2 linked regions of the Halotia branconii CENA392 genome follow. The protein of the gene in region 1 interacts with the protein of each later gene in a pairwise test. Links are inferred from orthologs where the notes say so. Each region holds a gene or a part of one and is shown on either strand. Other genes may lie near its edges.

Region 1 (3,443 bases):
CATGGCATAACCGTTAACAAGAGGCAGAGGAGGAGGGAGCAGAAGAAGCAGGGGAGCAGGGAGCAGGGAGACAAGGAGAGAAGTGCGGTCTTGGGGTCTCCCCCTTTGGGTACTCTTCGAGAACTCCTTCGGAGAACGGAAGTTTCAACTCGACGGGAAGCGGAGGCACTCCGTTGGACGGGTTTGCCGGCAGCCGCGGAAGTGCCGTCCAAGACTTGAACTTCCTCACCAAGTGGAGCAACTTCTCCCAAGGGGAGACGCTACGCGCTAAGCGTAGCTATGCCGCAGGCTTTACGGGAGAAAGAGGTAATTTTTCTTCATCCCCCGATCACTGAGCGTAGCCGAAGTAGCCGAAGTGTGCGCCCTGCCCCCTGCCCCTTGTCCTCTTCTCCATGCCCAATACCAGTGTTTACAAACATACCAGCTAGCATCATGGTCGTTCTACCAGACTATTCGCTAGCACCAGAAGACGTATCTTTATAAATATTCACACCGACCTACTTAATCTAATGGCAAATCACAAATCATTAATTGAGCCACAACTGTATAATTATTTACTATCTACTTCTTTGCGAGAAGCAGATATTTTAAGGCAATTGAGGCAAGAAACAGCTAACCATCCCATGAGTAATATGCAGATTGCTCCTGAACAGGGACAATTCATGGCATTGTTAGTGCAATTAATGGGAGCAAAAAAAACTTTAGAAGTAGGTGTATTTACAGGTTATAGTTCTTTAGTGGTAGCATTGGCATTACCGACTGACGGCAAAGTGGTAGCCTGTGATGTTAGTGAAGAGTTTACAGCGATCGCTCGTCGTTATTGGCAGCAAGCAGGGGTAGCAAATAAAATCGACTTGCACATTGCTCCAGCAATGGAAACATTAGATAATTTACTGGCAGCAGGAGCAGCGAACAGTTTTGATTTTGCCTTCATTGATGCCGACAAAAGTAACTATGATGGCTATTATGAGCGATCGCTGTTGCTAGTGCGTCCAGGAGGATTAATTGCGATCGATAATGTCTTATGGTCAGGTAGAGTTGCAGATCCCCAGGAACAAAACAATCGCACCAAAAACATTCGGGCTTTCAATGAAAAACTGCATCAAGACCAACGAATTAATCTGAGTTTAGTGCCGATTGCGGATGGTTTGACTCTGGCTTGGAAACGTCCTGAATCCGTTGATTAGCTAACTGCATTTGTCGCCATTTTTCCTGCTGACGCACTTTTTTATCTTCAGTGAGACTATCAAAGCAGTAAGTACAAGAAATACCTTCTTCATACTTAGGAGATATTTTATCTTCCTCAGAAATCGGACGGCCACAACAAAAGCACAACTCATGACTTCCTAGTGTCAATCCCTGACCGACGGCGACTCGTTCATCAAAAACAAAACATTCACCTTGCCATAAACTCTCTGCGGCTGGGACTGATTCCAAATACTTGAGAATGCCACCTTTGAGATGATACACTTCAGCAAAACCTTGAGCAAGCATCAAAGATGAAGCTTTTTCACAACGAATCCCACCAGTACAAAACAAAGCAACTTTTTTGTGTTGATTGGGGTCAAGGTGGTTACTGACATATTCTGGAAACTCCCGGAATGATTCAGTTTGCGGATTTTGCGCCCTTTTAAAAGTACCGATATTTACCTCATAATCGTTGCGGGTGTCAATCACGGTGACTTCTGGATCAGAAATTAAATCATTCCATTCTTGGGGATTGACATAAGTCCCAACTTGCTTATTAGGATCAACTTCAGGCAACCCTAAAGTGACAATTTCTGATTTTAAACGCACCTTCATCCGTTCAAATGGTGGCGTGTCAGTGTATGATTCTTTGTGTTCTAGGTCAGCTAAACGAGAATCAGAACGTAAAAAAGCAAGAACAGAATCAATTGCTTGCCGAGAACCCGCAATTGTACCATTAATACCTTCTGCTGCTAGCAAAATAGTTCCCTTGACACCCTGCTCTAGGCAGTAAGATAGCAGTTTGTCTTGTTTTTGGGTAAAATCTAGCAGCTTCACAAATTTATAAAAAGCTGCAACAACTTGAGTATTTTCTAGCATTATTCTTTTGGCGATCGCCCAATATTCAGTTACGATAACAATGGCGGCTGATAACTGATAACTGAATTTTGGGGGTTTAGCTCAGTTGGTAGAGCGCCTGCTTTGCAAGCAGGATGTCAGCGGTTCGAGTCCGCTAATCTCCACTACTAGAACGTTGAAATACTATTGAAAGATTATTGGCGGGCATTTGATAAGTTGCTTGCAAAACTAGGTTTTGGGCTTCAGCTGCGGCTACAACGTCTTCTAGGTTACGCACACCCCACTCTGGATTTTGCGCTTGTAAAGATTCGTCAAAAGCTGCGTTACTCGGTGCAGTATGTTCTTGATTTTTTTTGAACGGCCCATACAAATAAAGAATACCACTAGGAGGCAGAATCCGCCCAGCACCCGCCATCAATCCCAAACAAGCTGACCAAGGTGAAATGTGAATCATATTAATGTTGACTATGGCCACAATTGGCGAATCTGGTAAGTTTTCCCTTTTTTCTACTGGCCAAGCTGGCATACTAGCATCAAGTTCCAGCGGTGGATACAAATTATCACAGGGAAATTGTTCAGCCCAAGCTGCAATACTAGATCGTAATTGAGGATTTTGGTCAGAAGGTAGCCATTTACGAGGACTCAGACGTGGGGCAAAAAATACGGCATGTTCACCAGTCCCACTTGCTATTTCTAAAATAGTGCCACTTGCAGGCAGTACTTGTAAAAGCACCTCTATAATGGGTTGACGATTGCGCTGCGTTGCGGGTGCATATTGTCGTGCGTCTTGTGGTGTATTCATATAACAGGGAACGGGGAACAGGTGAGCCAGTGCGGTCTTAATCTTAATTAATTGATATCTACCAACAAGCCCTTAATTATCTACGCTAACTTTTAAAAGTGTCAGAATCAATGGGGCGATCGCATCGCAACTTTGGTAAATTTTATCCTTTGTAGCAAAATAATCTGGAGAGCAACTTGCCTAGATCGATTCAATCTACTCAACCACCACTAAAATTTATTACTCCCCGATTTAACCCGTTTGTACTCCAGATTATGCGGTGGTTACTGCCTTTTATCTTGAGATTCCGGACTAGACCTTGGCTACCTGCTGGTATTGTTCATATTGAAGGCAAGAATGCTGAGATATTAGCCAAACTTTATCAACAATTCCAGGCTGATGAAATTCGCTTTTTAATTGCGTTTCGTCATCCAGAGGTGGAAGATCCTCTTTGTATGCTGTATCTGCTCTCCCGGATTGTACCACGAGTAGCCCGTCAGCAAGGTATAGTGTTGCAACACCCAGTTCATAGCTATTTTGTTTATGACCGAGGTATGACTGTGTGGACTGGTAAATGGTTGGGTTGGTTGTTTTCTCGCATTGGTGGTGTACCGAT
Region 2 (3,328 bases), 4.2 Mb from region 1 along the record:
ATCCAATAACATAAAAAACGCCACAACTGAAATTAAAATAAACGTAACAAAGTTAGTCAAAAATTGTTGCAAAATAGCTAAACCAGTCACTAAAGAAGATATAGCCTGATTTCGCAATTGTTCTTCAATTACACTTAAGTCTATCTGAAGATTACGTTTTTGAAAAATTTGTTCTAATTGCTCTAATAAAGGTGCTAAAGAGCTTAAAAAAGTAGATATACTATCAATTAATTGTTGTCCTTGAGACAAAACTCCTAAACCCACAGTAATAATTAGGCTCCCGATAATGATGACGCTAGTCAAAAAAACCACAATTACTGCTATGCTTCGGGGCAAAAAACGCCGCAACCACTGTACAGGATAACTGAGTAAAAAAGCCAAAATTGTGGCAAATGTAAAAATAACTATGACCGTTTCAAAGTAAGCCAAAAGCTGAACAATAGCCCAGCCAGAAGCAACTAATAGTAAAAAGCGGACTAGTGCCAAATTATTCAACCGATTCCAAATATTCTTGGCTTTGAAGCCGCTCATATTACATTTCAAAAAGGTAGATAAGTACTATGTGATTTTTAGGCACAAAGTTTTACTGAATTGCTAAAGTAAGTTGATCTTCAACTTTATAGAAGGCAAGTGGCGATCGCTACCCCCCTAAAGCATATTTCCTTATCGCCCTAAGTCGTGCATATCATTAATTACTGTTGTACATTTTTGTGTTACCGCTTCCAGTTCCTCTTTATTTGTCGAACTAGGAGTAGTAATCACATTGCCAATTCTGATAGTAAGAGGAACTGCACGGGGTATTGCCGAACCTTTTGCTAAAATTTTCTCAGTTCCCCATACACTCACTGGTAACAAAGGTGCTTGTGCCTTAGCTGCCAACAATGCTGCGCCTCTTTTAGGGTCTGTAACTCTACCATCTGGGGTACGAGTACCTTGTAAGAAAACACCTACAGCCCAACCATTATGGAGATATTCTAGAGCTGAACGAATGGCAGTGCGATCGGCGCTTCCCCTACTGACTGGGTAAGCGCCATATAGTTTAATTGCTTGTGCTAAAACTGGGATTTCAAATAACTCTTCTTTGGCCATGTATGCCACTGGCCGCCCTACACAATTAGAGACAATCGGTGGGTCAAAGTAACTAGCATGATTACTCACTACTACTAGTGGTTGAGATTGGGGTACATTTTCCACCCCATAAATCTTTCCCCGGAAGTAAGCATGAAGCGTAGGGCTGACAACCGACCATTTAAAGGCGTGGTAAAGTGCCAGACTAATAAACGGTTCGCGGTTTCTACTCACAGAAAATAATTTAATAAAACTGAATTTAGCATAAGCGATCGCCAGCACTTTTAATCAAATAAGCTCTCTACTGTATATGAATCAAAAGAAGCCTCAATGAGGCTCCTTTTTCAAAAACTGGGAATGAAGTTTTACCTACTTCACAGTTACTTTACCACCAGCTTCTTCGATGCGTTTCTTCGCATCTTCAGCGGCATCCTTGGGAAGAGCTTCTTTAACTGACTTGGGTGCAGCTTCCACCAAATCTTTTGCTTCTTTGAGACCTAAACCAGTGATTTCCCGGACAATCTTCAGTACAGCAATCTTTTTATCAGCAGGAACTGATTCTAAAATCACATCAAATTCGGTCTTTTCTTCTACTGGTTCAGCAGCCGCAGCACCGCCACCACCAGGAGCCATCATCATCATGCCACCAGCAGGTGCAGCAGCACTCACGCCAAAAGCTTCTTCAATTTGTTTAACTAATTCAGATGCTTCCAACAAAGACAAAGTTTTCAATTGTTCTAAAATTTGATCGGTTGCAGCAGACATTGATATAACTCCTGTAATGTGATTTTTTTTGTCAATTTATGGTCAGTTTCACTTCAAGATAAAATCTTGGCTTGGCAAATTTATTCAGCAACAGTTTCAGTAGCACTTTCAGCACTACCATCTTGTTCTTTGTCAGCCTTAGCCTGTAAGGCACGAGCCAGCGAACCGGGAACTTCGTTGATACCCACAGCAATCTTCGTAGCCAAAGCATTGATAGCTCCGGCAATTTGAGCGATGAGCTGTTCCTTGGATGGCAAATCTCCTAGAGCTTTGACATCTGTTTCTTTGAGCAGTCGGCCTTCCATAACGCCGCCGCGAAGTTCTGTCTTCTTGGTGGCTTTCTGGAAATCTTGGTAAGCCTTAATTGCAGACGAGAAATCCTCTTTAACTAACAAAAAGGCAGAAGCACCTTGCAGCAATTCCGACATCGGCTGCCATTTTTCCTCACCTTCAATAGCAATGCCCATTAAGGTGTTTTTAGTCACTTTGCAAACAGCACCACTAGGACGCAGTCGCTGCCTTAAGTCAGTGATTTGAGAAACTGTTAGCCCCTGATAGTCAATGACCAGTGCCAAAGTTGACTCATTCAAAGTTTCTTTGAGGTCAGCAACTATCTCTTTTTTACTTTCTAACGTTCTACCCATATTCGTTTCACCTCCAAGGGCAAAATCATCGATTTTCCCTACTTAATACGTTTTGTTCTGACCACCTTAAAACAACAAACCCCAGCTATTTTAGCCGGGGTTTAGCAGCAATACTCTTTACTGACTCACATTTATACCTTAAAGGTAGTAGGCAATTAGAGCGTTAACCTAGGCAGGAAATTAAGCTAATAATTAGCACCTGCTGTCTCCGGCTTTATTTATTTTGTTTTGTTAGTTGTCAGTTGTCAGTTGTCAGTTGTTTTTTATTTGCCACTGACCATTGACAACTGACTAGTGACTAAAGTTAAGCTGCTTCGGTCAGTTTCAAATCCCGTAGGGCGCTGACATCGATACTAATCGATGGTCCCATAGTGGCAGACACATATACTGTGCGCCAATAACGACCTTTAGCTCCTGAAGGACGGTTACGGTCAATTGTTTCTTGCAACGCCTTCAAGTTGATTAACAAATCTTCAGGCGAGAAGGATACTTTCCCAAACATAACATGGACAATACCAGTCCGATCAGCTCGAAATTCTAATTTACCAGCTTTAAATTCTGCGATCGCACTTGCTACGTCAAATGTTACCGTTCCACCTTTGGGCGATGGCATCAAACCACGAGGACCTAATAACTTACCGAGCTTCGCTACCTGCGGCATGACATCCGGTGTGGCAATCAACTTATCGAAATCCATCATCCCTTGTTGAATTTCGTTAATCAATTCTTCTGAACCAGCTAAATCCGCACCAGCATTGCTTGCTTCTGTAACTTTTTCACCCCTAGCGATTACCGCTACCCGGACGGCTTGTCCTGTACCTTTGGGCAGCGCTACCGTTGTCCGTAACTGT

Evidence for each region. The genes of interacting proteins can lie anywhere in the genome.
Region 2: the proteins of trhO (region 1) and rplL interact in binary tests that used the Escherichia coli proteins (3 or more experiments, as listed by UniProt). The link is inferred for Halotia branconii CENA392 from one-to-one orthologs.

Annotation. Positions count from the first base shown.
Region 1 is NZ_CP124543.1:1,561,316-1,564,758, forward strand. The notes cover bases 94-3,083. They hold trhO (oxygen-dependent tRNA uridine(34) hydroxylase TrhO), read right to left. Parts: upstream 2,071-3,083; coding sequence 1,117-2,070; downstream 94-1,116. Other genes in these bases: QI031_RS06925 (class I SAM-dependent methyltransferase), read left to right, coding at 510-1,187; QI031_RS06940 (DUF938 domain-containing protein), read right to left, coding at 2,201-2,848; QI031_RS06945 (lysophospholipid acyltransferase family protein), read left to right, coding at 3,025-3,083. In the rest of the region: more of QI031_RS06945, read left to right, coding at 3,084-3,443. UniProt on the Escherichia coli protein: Catalyzes oxygen-dependent 5-hydroxyuridine (ho5U) modification at position 34 in tRNAs, the first step in 5-carboxymethoxyuridine (cmo5U) biosynthesis.
Region 2 is NZ_CP124543.1:5,765,009-5,768,336, forward strand. Bases 136-3,010 are described here. They hold rplL (50S ribosomal protein L7/L12), read right to left. Parts: upstream 1,834-3,010; coding sequence 1,438-1,833; downstream 136-1,437. Other genes in these bases: QI031_RS25485 (AI-2E family transporter), read right to left, coding at 136-531; QI031_RS25490 (lysophospholipid acyltransferase family protein), read right to left, coding at 664-1,302; rplJ (50S ribosomal protein L10), read right to left, coding at 1,914-2,477; rplA (50S ribosomal protein L1), read right to left, coding at 2,782-3,010. Outside these bases: more of QI031_RS25485, read right to left, coding at 1-135; more of rplA, read right to left, coding at 3,011-3,328. UniProt on the Escherichia coli protein: The binding site for several of the GTPase factors involved in protein synthesis (IF-2, EF-Tu, EF-G and RF3). Is thus essential for accurate translation.